2 linked regions of the Psychrobacter arcticus 273-4 genome follow. The protein of the gene in region 2 interacts with the protein of the main gene of each other region in a pairwise test. Links are inferred from orthologs where the notes say so. Each region holds a gene or a part of one and is shown on either strand. Other genes may lie near its edges.

Evidence for each region.
Region 1: the proteins of topA (region 2) and PSYC_RS00125 interact in binary tests that used the Escherichia coli proteins (3 or more experiments, as listed by UniProt). The link is inferred for Psychrobacter arcticus 273-4 from one-to-one orthologs.

What each region holds. Positions count from the first base shown.
Region 1 is NC_007204.1:22,489-27,675, reverse strand. What follows is about bases 1-2,699. They hold PSYC_RS00125 (YigZ family protein), read left to right. Parts: upstream 1-901; coding sequence 902-1,498; downstream 1,499-2,699. Other genes in these bases: PSYC_RS00120 (YheT family hydrolase), read left to right, coding at 1,799-2,699; PSYC_RS00130 (pseudouridine synthase), read right to left, coding at 1-683. Outside these bases: more of PSYC_RS00120, read left to right, coding at 2,700-2,851; PSYC_RS00115 (DsrE family protein), read left to right, coding at 3,122-3,499; PSYC_RS00110 (ABC-three component system protein), read left to right, coding at 3,679-4,731; PSYC_RS00105 (ABC-three component system middle component 2), read left to right, coding at 4,724-5,187.
Region 2 is NC_007204.1:2,053,479-2,061,698, reverse strand. Bases 2,771-6,014 are described here. They hold topA (type I DNA topoisomerase), read left to right. Parts: upstream 2,771-3,135; coding sequence 3,136-5,814; downstream 5,815-6,014. Other genes in these bases: PSYC_RS08620 (hypothetical protein), read left to right, coding at 2,771-2,856. Also shown: PSYC_RS08635 (energy transducer TonB), read left to right, coding at 1-822; PSYC_RS08630 (MotA/TolQ/ExbB proton channel family protein), read left to right, coding at 928-1,509; PSYC_RS08625 (ExbD/TolR family protein), read left to right, coding at 1,517-1,918; more of PSYC_RS08620, read left to right, coding at 2,260-2,770; lon (endopeptidase La), read right to left, coding at 6,099-8,220. UniProt on the Escherichia coli protein: Releases the supercoiling and torsional tension of DNA, which is introduced during the DNA replication and transcription, by transiently cleaving and rejoining one strand of the DNA duplex.

The DNA of each region.
Region 1 (5,187 bases), 2.0 Mb from region 2 along the record:
GGCGTTAAGAAACGACTGTCGCCTTTCTCTAGCCCGTCTAAAGTAATATGACCGACACTGGCACGATGCAGCTCAACCACTCTATTACCAAAATAACCCATCATACGTTTTACTTGATGATATTTACCTTGCTCCAAGGTTAAACGCGCATGAGTTTCATCGATGAACTCGAGGGTTGCAGGCTTGGTTTCTTCGTGGTCACCTTCTAACAAAATCCCTTCTGCCACTTCTTTGATAGCATTGGCTTGAGCGTCACTATCCATAGCATCTGCTAACGTCAACTCGTAGACTTTGGCATGTTCGTGCTTCGGGCTAGTTACACGATGTAGCCAGCCGCCATCATCACTGATGAGCAATGCGCCAGTCGTATCAACATCAAGACGCCCAGCAATACGTAAACTACCAAGCTCTGGCACCGCAATAAGGTCAGTGACGATTGGGTATTCTTTAGCTTTTAAGGTACATTCAAAGCCTTCAGGTTTATGAAGCAAGATATAGCGATTGCCAGTCGCGACCGATAATGGCTCGCCTGCCCACTGTACATCGTCATTGACGATATCGACATGTACGCCGGGATCTTTGATGACCTGCTCGTTTACTGTGACTTCACCAGCGTGCAGAATTTTTTTTGATTCTTTACGCGACAGTTCAGTGGCTTTACTCAGAAATTTATCTAGACGCATACGATTGCCTACCATCCGTTTTGGGATACTCACTCTCAATCAAAGACCAACGATGCATGCACTCGCACGTCTGTTGTTGGCTATCTTCAATGGTTAGAAGTGGTACTATAATAAAAAATGAAAAATGAAAAATGAAAAATGAAATTTACACTGCGCCAAATACGGACAACAGTGAAAGTTAGACAAGTTTACCATATCCAACCTAGACCTGATGAAATATGAGCTATCAAACGCTAAAACATGCCATCACTGCACGCTTAGAAATCAAAAAATCTGTCTTTATTGCCTATGCTTATCCCGTGACCTCACGTGAGCAAGCAATGTTTCACGTGGAACAGCTGCGTAAACAATACGCTGATGCCCGCCACCACTGTTGGGCATATATTATTGGTGATCCTAATAACACCACTAGTGCAGGTTTTGATGATGATGGCGAACCCAATGGCACCGCAGGAAGACCGATATTAAATGTCTTGCAGCACAAATCTATCGGCAATGTCATTATCATCGTCGTCCGTTATTTTGGTGGCATCAAACTCGGTGCTGGTGGCCTAACTCGCGCCTATGCAGGCTCGGCGCAAGCAGCGGTCGATGAAATGACATTAAGTCCTTATATACCCATGGTACAAGCACAGATATTGGCAGAATTTGCCACCGAAGCCCAGTGCCGTTACATTGTCGAGAGTTTAGGCGGCAGCATCGATGATGTCGATTATAGTAAACAAGTGATATTGACTGTGACGCTCGCTGAGGCAAATGTCGACCGTTTAAAAGAACGCCTGGCCATGGATGGACGCGTCTTAGAGTCACCATAAGAAATGAGTGTTTATAAAGGCTATAGTCGGTGAAAAGTAATATCGATACAACACGTACTACTGGTGCAAATTTTTCTTGCTTGCTGTGCCTACGCAGACAGAGGCTGCAAAAAATTTACACCAGCAATACGGTAGCGACTTTAAAGTATTTCAACTATTTTTTTCTTAATTGTTTTGAGTAACCATGCGTTCACTGAAAACCATTGGTTTTGACAACGAGCGTGGGTATGATAAAGCACTAATTTTTAACCATGATTTTTTAACAACGATTCTTTAACAAACATAAAATAAGACTAATATATGCCAACCTCAAAGCTGACAAAGCCATTCTCACCAGCGCCTTTTAAGCCGCCATTTTGGCTGACCAATCCTCATCTACAAAGCATTTTACCTAAGTTTTTTGCACCCAAAACGCCCAATTATAGGCGTGTTATCAAGCAAGATTCACTTGCCGAAACAGATATCGCTTATGACTTTTATGATGCCTATCCTGTCCAACATGCAGAAAACGGTGCGCTTGAGCAAACGCCATTAATCGTGCTGTTTCATGGAATGGAAGGCAGCAGCGACAGTCACTATGCCCGCGCGTTAGCGTATCAAATACATGCGCAAGGGTGGCATTTTGTTGTCGCTCACTTTCGCAGTTGTGGCGGTATCCCCGCTAATGGCAAAGTGTTTTATAACGCTGGTGACACTAGCGAAGTGCATCATATGTTAGAGAATTTGCGCGAGAATTACGCGCATATTTATGGGGTTGGCGTGTCACTTGGCGGTAATGCGTTGGCAAAGTATATGGGTGAATATGATGATGAGGCGCTATGCGATGGCGCCGCAGTGATTTCCGCGCCGGTTGATATGTCATCGGCTGCCATTACGATGCACAGCTTTTTGAGCCATCGTATCTATACACCCTATTTGCTCAACCCTATTATCAAAAAAGCCTTGGCGAATGAAATTACTGCAGATGAGATTGCTGCTATCAAAGCGGTAAAGCGTATTAGCGATTTTGATAATATCTTCACTGCGCCGCGTCATGGCTATCGCTCCAAAAACGATTACTATCACTCGTCTTCTGCCCTGCCATATTTACGGAATGTCACACGCCCGCTATTACTCATTAGCGCCAAAGACGATCCCTTTATTGGCTTTACTGCCACGCCCAATGATGTCTCAGATAGTGTCACTATTTTAGATACGGCACACGGTGGTCATATCGGCTATTTGCGCTATCGTGCAGACAGGAGCAATGTAAAAACTCCAAGTAAAAAATCAAAATTTGATATCAACTGGATACCCGAAACCGTGAGCGCCTACTTTAACCATATTGGTGTGCCGTCTAATAAAACCAAATAACTTATAAACCAAATAACATCAGTTTATCTTTAAACATTCTGAGGCTGCTTTATGTATCCATTTATCCGTTACGCCAGTACCATTGTTCATGCCGTGCGTAGCGGACTTGGCAGCCAACTGCTCAAGCAGCTCTTCACAACTAAGTAACCTTATAGCTACTATTTCCTAACAATACATTATATAAATACATATAGTAAATGTTAGGATGGTAGTGGGTTTTATGCTCAACTAAATATTGTCTAATTAAAATAGTTTAATAAGGAAAATAATATGGTTAATAATACGGATTATGTCGGCACGCTGTTTGATAATAGTGAATCAAACCTAAGTAAGATTACCTTAGCCTTTACCATGGCGGGCGTAGCGCTTAAAAAAGGTCATTCTGCATCGGTCATATTGATGGTAGACGCGGTATATTTGGCATTGCCGAACGCGTTAGATAACGTCAATATTGGTGCGCCATTTGAACCGGCTGGCGAATTGCTAGAAGCTTTTATCGAAAAAGGGGGTCAAGTATTGGTCTGCGGCGCCTGTATGAAACACAATGGCGTAGAAGAATCAGCCATCGATAAGCGCTTCACCGTCATCAGTGGTGATGACGTGGTTGAGCTGCTGATGAATGCAAAAGGGTCATTTCAGTTGAACTAAGTATTTAAGCTAAACAATTAGTTTAGAAAAATGGGTCGGTTTTCTTAATTATCTTTTTGATAGTTTATGGAACTGGCCCATTTTCTGTGTAATTAATCTACGTTTGTTTATTATGTAGAAACTATGTGATATAAAGTAGTTTACAGAATACTTTACCAAATACGGATAGTGTATTTCACATGAGCACCCCTACAAGAATTATAACCTCAAAAGATATTGAAACTGGTAAGCATATATCTCCAGCTCAAAGACTCAGAATTATGAACGCTGATGAGTGGGAGGAGTTCATCGAAGAATGGACAGATAGCTTAAAAAAAGAATACTTTAAAGTTGAAAGACTTGGTGGTGCAGGTGATAAAGGTCGGGATATTGTAGCTCAATTAGAAAACGCAGAGATATGGGATAACTATCAGTGTAAACATTATGGTCATTCCTTACGACCTAGTGATATATGGACTGAAATAGGTAAGCTTGTTTATTACACTGCTATAGGAGATTTTACTTGTCCTAGAAAGTATTTTTTTATTGCACCTTTAGGTGTTGGGACATCGTTATCAGACTTACTAAAAAACCCAAGAAAACTTGTTCAAGGTCTTCGAGAGAATTGGGACAAATATTGCAAAGATAAAATAACACAGAACTGTCTAATTAAATTAAGCGATATGGAGCCACAACTAGAAAAAATCGACTTTTCAATTTTTGGTTACGTTACACCTCTTACTATCATTGAACAACACAGAAAAACTCCCCATTTTATAACTCGTTTTGGTGGTGGTCTACCTAAACGAGAAATTCCTCCTGAACCTCCTATAAAATCAACTTCTGAAGAGAGCGAATATTTAAAAAAAATTCTTCAAGCATACAGTGATTTTAATAAACAAGATATATCTACTATAGATGACGTTACAGACATTGATCTTACCGAACATTACAAAGATTCTAGAATACAGTTTTACAGTGCAGAAGCTTTAAAACGATTCTCCAGAGATGCACTACCAGAAAATGAATTCAAGTTGCTACAACAAGAATTTTTAAATGGAATAAAAGATGAAATACGAAACCCTGTACATGCTAACGGATATCTTAGATTGCTTGAAGTAGTAAAAGTAGCTCGTGCTCTTCAAATAACTTCACATGCTTTAATTGACTGCTTAATGGTTAATGACAGGGGTGGCATCTGTCATCAGTTAGCAAATGACAATGAATCAATAGCATGGGCGAAAAATGGATAACATATCATTGAATAAAAATCCTTTTAATAGTGAAGTTGAGTTGGGCTTAAGAGCTTTAGTTATCTTAGTATCTTCATACCCTAAATCGTACAAACTACATGATCTCGTAGTTTTAGACTACTTTTTAGTGCACTCAAAAGATTTATCTAATGACTCTGAAGAAAGTCTACATCCTCCAGTCCCTTTTAGAAGTGGGGAACTACTTATTAAACGAAACAACTTAGAAAAAGGTTTACACTTATACATGCATAAAGGATTAGTGGAGCTAAATTTATCTGACCAAGGCTTCGAGTACAGTGCTAGTGAGAGTTCGAGGTATTTTTTAGATTTGTTAAGTAATAATTACACCATGAGCCTTACGAAAAAAGCAGATTGGTTGAGCGAAAATTTAAAAAAATTCACAGAGAATGAGCTTAATCAAATAATTGATCAAAATCTTAAAAGCTGGCATTTTGA
Region 2 (8,220 bases):
GAAATAGTCAAGGTTGCTAAACCTGTTAAAAAAGAAGCCGCTAAGGTCGCGATAGAGAAAACAGCACCAGTGCCAAAGCAGCAGGCTATAGCAAAACCAAAACCGTTCGCAGAGATGTCAAAACAACAAGTGGTACAGGAAAAGAAACCTGTTATTGCACCGGTAGTTAAAAAAGAAAAGACAACCTCGATTACTCAAGAAAAGCCGCCACAAAAACAGATTCAGCAAGAAGAGCCACATCCCGCTATTGATAAGGCCATATCTGAGCAGCGCGCTAATAAGCCACAAGCCAACGATCAGCAAGCTGAACAACGTCGTATCGTAGCAGCGCAAGCGGAAAAAGCGGCGCAAGAAGCACAGATGCAACAGGCGCAGGCTAAAGAGGCGCAAAGAGTAGCAAATGCTAAAGCCGCTCGAGATGCCCAAGCTAAAGCGAGTGCCGAAGCGGCAAATGACGCGGCTCAAAAAGCAGTAAGAGCGGCTAAGCAAGTAGAAGGGGCCATCAAAGCAGCTACTGGAAGTAATGATCCTGTTAACTTTACCGCCAGCTCGGCAAATTGGGTATCAGCTCCGAACTTCAGTTTCCCTGAGCGTGTCGCACGACGAGCAAATTCGGGTGATACGCTCAACGTAGTGTTGGTGCTGAGAGTCAATAAACAAGGGGGTATTGATAGTGTGCGTATCGCTCAATCTTCTGGAATTGCAGCATTAGATAAAGAAGCACAGCGACAAGTCCGTTCTGGAAAATTCAAACCCTTTATGAAAAATGGCGCGCCCGTAGTCGGTAATGTCACGTTACCTGTTACTTATATCGTGCCATAAAGAAGCTGCTACACGCTGCAAGATATTCGCTTTAGCCTTTTATTAAGACTAAGATCGTCACATATAATAAATTGGCAAGTCATGCAATAACACAAGGAGTCTGACATGGACTTTACAAATTACTGGCAATATAGCGATGCGGTGACTAGAACCTTGTTCTTTTTACTGCTCGCTTTATCTATCGTTTCTTGGGTCACGGGCATCATCCGTGTACTACAAAGCCGAAAATTGGTGACTACTGTTGCCGATGATTTGAGCCAGCAGCTGCAGGCAAAGCGCTCAGATTTAAGCGTAGCAGATGCCGCGACGCGGCGCCTGATTACTGAGCAAACCTTACTAAAGCACATTGGTCGTTACCGTTTTTCCAGCGAGCGTGGTTTACCTATCCTGGGTACGACGGCGGCGATTGCGCCATTTATTGGTCTGTTTGGGACAGTATGGGGTATTTTTCATGCCCTGCATAATATTGGTATGAGCGGACAAGCGGGACTTGGGCAGGTAGCGGGACCGGTAGGTGAGGCACTTATCATGACCGGTTTAGGAATAGCCGTGGCGATTCCAGCGGTGGTGTTCTATAACCTTGCGGTACGTATTAATCGCAGCGTCATGTACCATGCCAATGATCGCGCCCATGACTTGCTGGCGCAATCTGCTGAGCTATCAGCTACACAACAACCATCAATTTGAGAATATTATGGCATTTCAATTGGGTGATGATGATAGTCAAAGCATGAATGAGATGAACCTCATTCCGCTGATTGATATCATGCTGGTATTGATGATTATCTTTTTGCTGACGGCTAGCGTACTGAATCCAGCGGTGCCATTAGATTTGCCAAAGACCAGTGCGACGTTAAATGAAATCCCGCCCGAGGCGATTCAAATCAGTATTGACAAAGACGCAGGCATATTTTGGGACAGCGACCCTATTACTATGGAGGAGCTAGCAGTACGTTTGCAGCAGCAAAGTGCCACTGGTAAAGACCCTTCTGTACAGCTACGTGCGGATAAAGACAGTAAATATGATACGGTCGCCCAAGTGTTGGCGGCGGCTAGTCAAGCGGGGTTAAGCAAAATAGCCTTTGTTAATGAATAATGGTTAATAAGATTATTCATAATAAACCTGCGCGCGTTTGAAATTATGGTTTATCATAGCACCTTTTTATATGCACGACTTTTTGTATCTTGTTATTGGATGAGTTGTTTTCTGTACTAAGTATTTGATATACCACTATAAATATCAGCCGCTTTGTAGGTGAGCCGTTTGCTTGTCTCATGATAATATAGAATCTACCAAACGGTAATTTATGTACATGCTATCTATTTTGCTTGGTTTTTGAGGGCTTACATGCATTATAAATACAGTTATCAATGTCAGTCATATATATAAATAAACGCTGTTATGAGCGAATTCATTAGCTAAAAGGTCAGATTGTCATGGGTATGTGGATTGTTATTATCATTGTACTATTCGTATTAGGGAGTATGATGGCGCTCAAGCCGAGCGGTATCGATCAGCGTTTAGATAAGCTGCGTATGACCGCGCGTCGATTGCAGCTCAATCCAAAGCTAGTAGCTTGTCCTGACTGGATAAAGGGCAAAGACAACGAGTATGGTCGCGGGATGATGGGTCAGTATGGCTTAATATTAGAAGATACGCATCTGCCTTATACACGCTATCAAATGATCGATGGACAATGGCGACCAGATAATAATTTTGTTGATACGACTAAAGATGAGCTCACGCTCACTGTGCCAAGTGCTATTCGTGCTAATCAAAGCAATACGCATACGATTGTTAAGAAGACCAATATCAGTTTGGACAAGATACCACTGGATTTGCCAGTCAGTATTGAGCCCTATGTAAAGGGTTTATTGACTAAAGCTAATAGCATTGTGATTTATTGGGAAGATATCGCTTATGTACGCCCTGCGACCAATCCTGCGTATGAGCAAAAATTGATTGAGAGCGATTTATTAGCGCTCAAAGAAAAGCTTGAGCAATGGGTGCTACAGATGCAAAAGAGCCTATAAAAATTGCTAAAAGGTAGCAAATTGTTTTTTCGTCTCCATAAGCGAAGGATATGCAAGTGCTTTTGACATACGGTCAATCATTTTCAGTTGACAGTTTAAGCCTTAGCAGTGTAACGTCTTTATAACTGAATCCTTTCGTTATGGTTATCGTTTTTTTATAACCGATTTTACTAGCAGCCATTACTACAATAATTTGCCAAGCTATTATAACCAAACCCTATAAATGGCATGCTGCTAGACAATTCTTATTTTAATTTACTTATTATGGTGTCGTCACATATGACAAAACCCACAACCAAAAAAAGCGCAGCGCCCGCTGCAGACAAACCCAAAGGCAGCCCAAAAGGTAAGTCTTTAGTGATTGTTGAATCACCTGCCAAGGCAAAAACCATCAATAAATACTTGGGTGATGATTTTATCGTGCGCTCAAGTATCGGTCATGTCCGAGATTTGCCCGTTGGTGCGAGCAAAAGCGCAAAGAAACCAGCAACGACCAAAAAAGATGACATCCTGACCAAAGAAGAAAAAACTCAGCAAGCATTGGTACGGCGCATGGGTATTGACCCTGAGCATGATTGGGCGGCAGTCTATGAAGTGTTGCCAAACAAGACCAAGGTCATTAAAGAGCTGAAAGCCTTAGCCAAAGACGCTGATAAAATCTATCTCGCGACGGATATGGATAGAGAGGGAGAAGCCATTGCTTGGCATCTCAAAGAAGTGATTGGCGGCGCAGACAGTAAATATGAGCGCGTGGTCTTTAACGAGATTACCAAATCTGCTATTCAAAATGCTTTTAAGCAGCCTTCTAAACTTGATATTGACCGCGTCAATGCGCAACAAGCGCGGCGCTTTTTAGACCGTGTGGTTGGTTTTATGGTATCGCCATTACTGTGGCAAAAGGTCGCGCGCGGTTTATCTGCGGGTCGCGTACAGTCAGTTGCTATGCGCTTGGTCGTTGAGCGTGAACACGAAATCCGCGCCTTTATTCCAGAAGAGTATTGGCAGATTCATGCCGATACCCATATTGTTGATAATAAAGATAAAAAAGCCACAGACGCTGAGCAAATTGGTATTCGTTTAGAAGCTACCAAGCAAGGCGGCAAAACGCTAAAGCTCGTTAATAAAGAGCAGACCGATAAAGTATTAGATGTTCTTAAAGCAAATGACTTTATCGTTAAAGAACGTGAAGAAAAGCCAACGCAGTCACGTCCAAGCGCGCCTTTTATTACCTCGACTTTGCAACAAGCTGCCAGTACAAGATTAGGATTTTCGGTTAAGAAAACCATGATTTTAGCGCAGCGCTTATATGAAGCCGGTCATATCACTTATATGCGTACCGATTCAACCTTTTTATCAGGCGATGCGCTGGCTGCTGTACGTGGTTATATTGAAGACAGCTATGGCGCAAAATATGTGCCAGAAAAGCCAACCTTCTATGGTAATAAGCAAGGCGCACAAGAGGCGCATGAAGCGATTCGTCCGTCTAACGTCAATATGAAATCAACGCAGCTTAAAGCTGTTGAGCGTGATGCGATACGTTTGTATGAGCTAATTTGGCGTCAGTTTGTGGCCTGTCAGATGCTACCAGCAAAATATTTATCAGTAAATTTATTCGTTGCTGCTGATGATGTCGAGCTAAAAGCGCGCGGTCGCACCTTGGTATTTGATGGTTATACCAAAGTCATGCCACCTGCCAAGACCGACGACAATTTATTACCTGATGTCAAAAAAGGGGATAAGTTAACGGTAGATAAACTTGATCCAAGCCAGCATTTTACCAAGCCGCCACCGCGCTATACTGAGGCAAGCTTGGTTAAAGAGCTTGAGAAAAAAGGCATTGGTCGTCCATCGACATATGCTTCTATCATCTCGACCATTCAAGATCGTGGTTATGTGAAGCTCGAGAATAAGCGTTTATTTGCCGAAAAAATGGGTGATATTGTCACTGACAGACTGACGGCAAGTTTTCCGGATTTGATGGATTATACTTTTACCGCAGCGTTAGAAGATAAACTGGACCATGTTGCTGAAGGTGATACAAACTGGAAGGATGTACTTGATAATTTCTACGGGGATTTCAAGACTACCCTTGATCGCGCTAAAGAAAAAGACGGCATGCGCCCGAATGATCCGACCGATGTACCAGACGTGCATTGCGATCTTTGTGATCGTCCGATGCAACTGCGTACCGGTTCTACCGGTGTATTCTTAGGTTGTACCGGTTATAACTTACCGCCGAAAGAACGCTGTAAAGGCACTAAGAACTTAATGCCAGTCGAAGCTTTTGCCAATCTTGATGATGCAGAAGGTGATGATGAAGCGGCAGAAGTCCGAGATTTGATGGAGAAAAAGCGTTGCCCGAAATGTAGCACGGCAATGAATGGTTATATTGTAGATGGCGGTCTTAAGCTACATGTTTGTGGTAATAATCCTGATTGTGATGGTTATGTCTTAGAAGAAGGCAAGTTTGAAGTTCCTGGTTCTGACTCTCCAACCATTGACTGCAATAAGTGCGATGGACAAATGGAGCTTAAGACGGGACGCTTTGGTCCTTACTTCGCTTGCCAGCAATGTGACAATACCCGTAAAGTGCTCAAAACGGGTGAAGCAGCACCGCCGCGCATGGATCCTATTCATCTGCCAGAGCTAAAATCAGTGAAGCATGAGGATTACTTTATCTTGCGTGAAGGGGCTGCCGGGATGTTCTTAGCAGCATCTAAGTTTCCTAAAGTACGGGAAACGCGTCCACCAAAGCTTGCTGAGCTAAGAGAGATTAAAGATAAAATGGAAGATAAATTCCAGTATCTGTTTGAAGGACCAGATGAAGATCCTGATGGTAATCCTACGATTCTGCGTTGGTCACGTAAGAAAAAAGAGCAGTATATTGGCTCTGAGAAAAATGGTAAAGCCACACGCTGGGGCGTGTACTGGCGCAAAGGTGAGTGGGTAGAGGAGTGAGTCTCTTTTACCTGTAAGCCATAAGTATAGTCGGTGAAAAGTAATATCGATACAACACGTACTACTGGTGCAAATTTTTCTTGCTTGCTGTGCCTACGCAGACAGAGGCTGCAAAAAATTTACACCAGCAATACGGTAGCGACTTTAAAGTATTTCAACGATAGTTTTAAGCCATAAAAAAACCTCTTAGATATGAACTGACCCCCATAAATTGTGTCCAACTTATGGGGGTCAGTTCATTGCTGTAAGCGGCTTTTTTAATATTGACTATCAAGCGGTTACGCTTAGTTGTGTAGAGCTTTACCTTTGGTTTTATCAACCGTCACTTTTGCAGGTTTAAGCGGTATTGGCATGCTGACCAATGCTACTTTTAATATCTCATCAATCGTTGCGACTGGCTGAATGGTCAAGCCTTCTTTGACATTATCAGGGATATCAGCCAAGTCACGCTCGTTGGTATCCGGAATCAACACATGCTTGATACCGCCACGATGCGCCGCTAGCAGCTTTTCTTTAAGACCGCCGATACGCAGGATTTTACCGCGTAAAGTAATCTCACCTGTCATGGCAATATCTGGACGAATGGCGATACCAGTTAAGGCAGATACCAGCGCTGTCGTGAGCGCGCCACCAGCAGATGGACCATCTTTTGGTGTGGCACCTTCTGGCATATGCACGTGGACGTCAGTAGTTTTAAACGTCTCGTAGTCAATCCCTAGGCTGTCACCGCGCGCACGTACCACACTCATGGCAGCACGAATAGACTCTTTCATCACATCGCCCAAAGAGCCGGTAAAGATAAGCTCACCTTTGCCTTTCATGGCGACTGCTTCGATAGTGAGTAGCTCGCCACCGACTTGAGTCCAAGCAAGACCGGTAATACGACCAATCTCAGGCTCTTCTTCCGCCAGACCGTAGTCATATTGATGCACGCCTAGATAGTCATCGATGTTTTTGTCGTCGACCACTACCAGTTGACGTTCTGCTTTTTTCGGAGTGCGTGCACCATGCGTTTCAACCGAACCGCGAACCACTTTGCGGCAGATTTTATTGACTTCACGCTCAAGGTTACGCACACCTGCTTCACGAGTATAGCTACGGACGATGCTATGCAACGCTGCCTCAACAATCTCAATCTCGCCTTCTTTAAGACCGTTATTCTTAATCGCTTTTGGCACGAGGTACTTTTGCGCGATATTCACTTTTTCTGCTTCGGTATAACCCGGTAAGCGAATCACTTCCATACGGTCAAGCAGTGCTGCTGGAATATCCATACTGTTAGCGGTACAGATAAACATCACTTGCGATAAGTCTAAGTCCATATCTAGATAATGGTCGTTAAAGGTATCGTTTTGTGATGGATCTAATACTTCAAGCAATGCTGATGCTGGATCACCGCGGAAGTCATGTGCCATCTTATCGATTTCATCCAATAAGAATAGTGGGTTTTTGACTTCTACTTTTGCCAGTGATTGTACGATTTTACCTGGCATTGCACCGATATAAGTACGGCGATGACCACGAATCTCAGCTTCATCACGTACGCCGCCAAGCGCCATACGCACAAACTTACGACCAGTTGCTCGCGCAATCGACTCACCCAATGAGGTTTTACCAACACCAGGAGGACCGACTAAGCAAAGAATAGGCCCGCGAAGCTTCTTCACCCGTGATTGCACGGCGAGGTACTCTAGGATGCGATCTTTTACATCTTGCAAGCCATAATGGTCCTCATCTAAGACGGTTTTTGCTTTATCTAAATTGATTGAAACTTTAGTCGTCGCATTCCACGGCGTATCCAAAATCCACTCAATATAGTTACGCACTACCGAGGACTCAGAGGACGCTGGCGGCATCATTTTCAGCTTTTTAAGTTCTTGATCTGCTTTTTTACGTACATCTTCTGGCAAGTCTGCATCTTCTAGACGCTGTTCTAACTCAACCACGTCATCTTCACCATCGAATGCGCCGTCATTCATATCCGACAGCTCATTTTTAATGGCTTTCATCTTCTCGTTTAAGAAGTATTCACGCTGGTTATCTTCCATTTGCTGACGGACAGCTTCTTGGATATCTTGCTCGATGTTTTGCTCGGCACTTTGCTTGACCAAATACTCGGTCAAAGTATTGATATGGGTTTTGATATCATTTTTTTCTAAAAATGACTGTTTAATATCAAGATCCATCGAGACACGGGTTGAGATGAAGTAGACCAACTCAAGCAAATCATCAATACGCTTTGCAACGCGTGTTAGCTCACGCGCATTACGCAGACGTGCATCCGCATAGCTTTCAAACAGCGAGGTCAAAGCTTGTATGGTGTTTTTCTGCTGGCTCTCATCCATGCTGACATCAAGGTCTGCCCGCTCAAAGCTTGCCATCAATAAGTCATCATGACTCTCTATC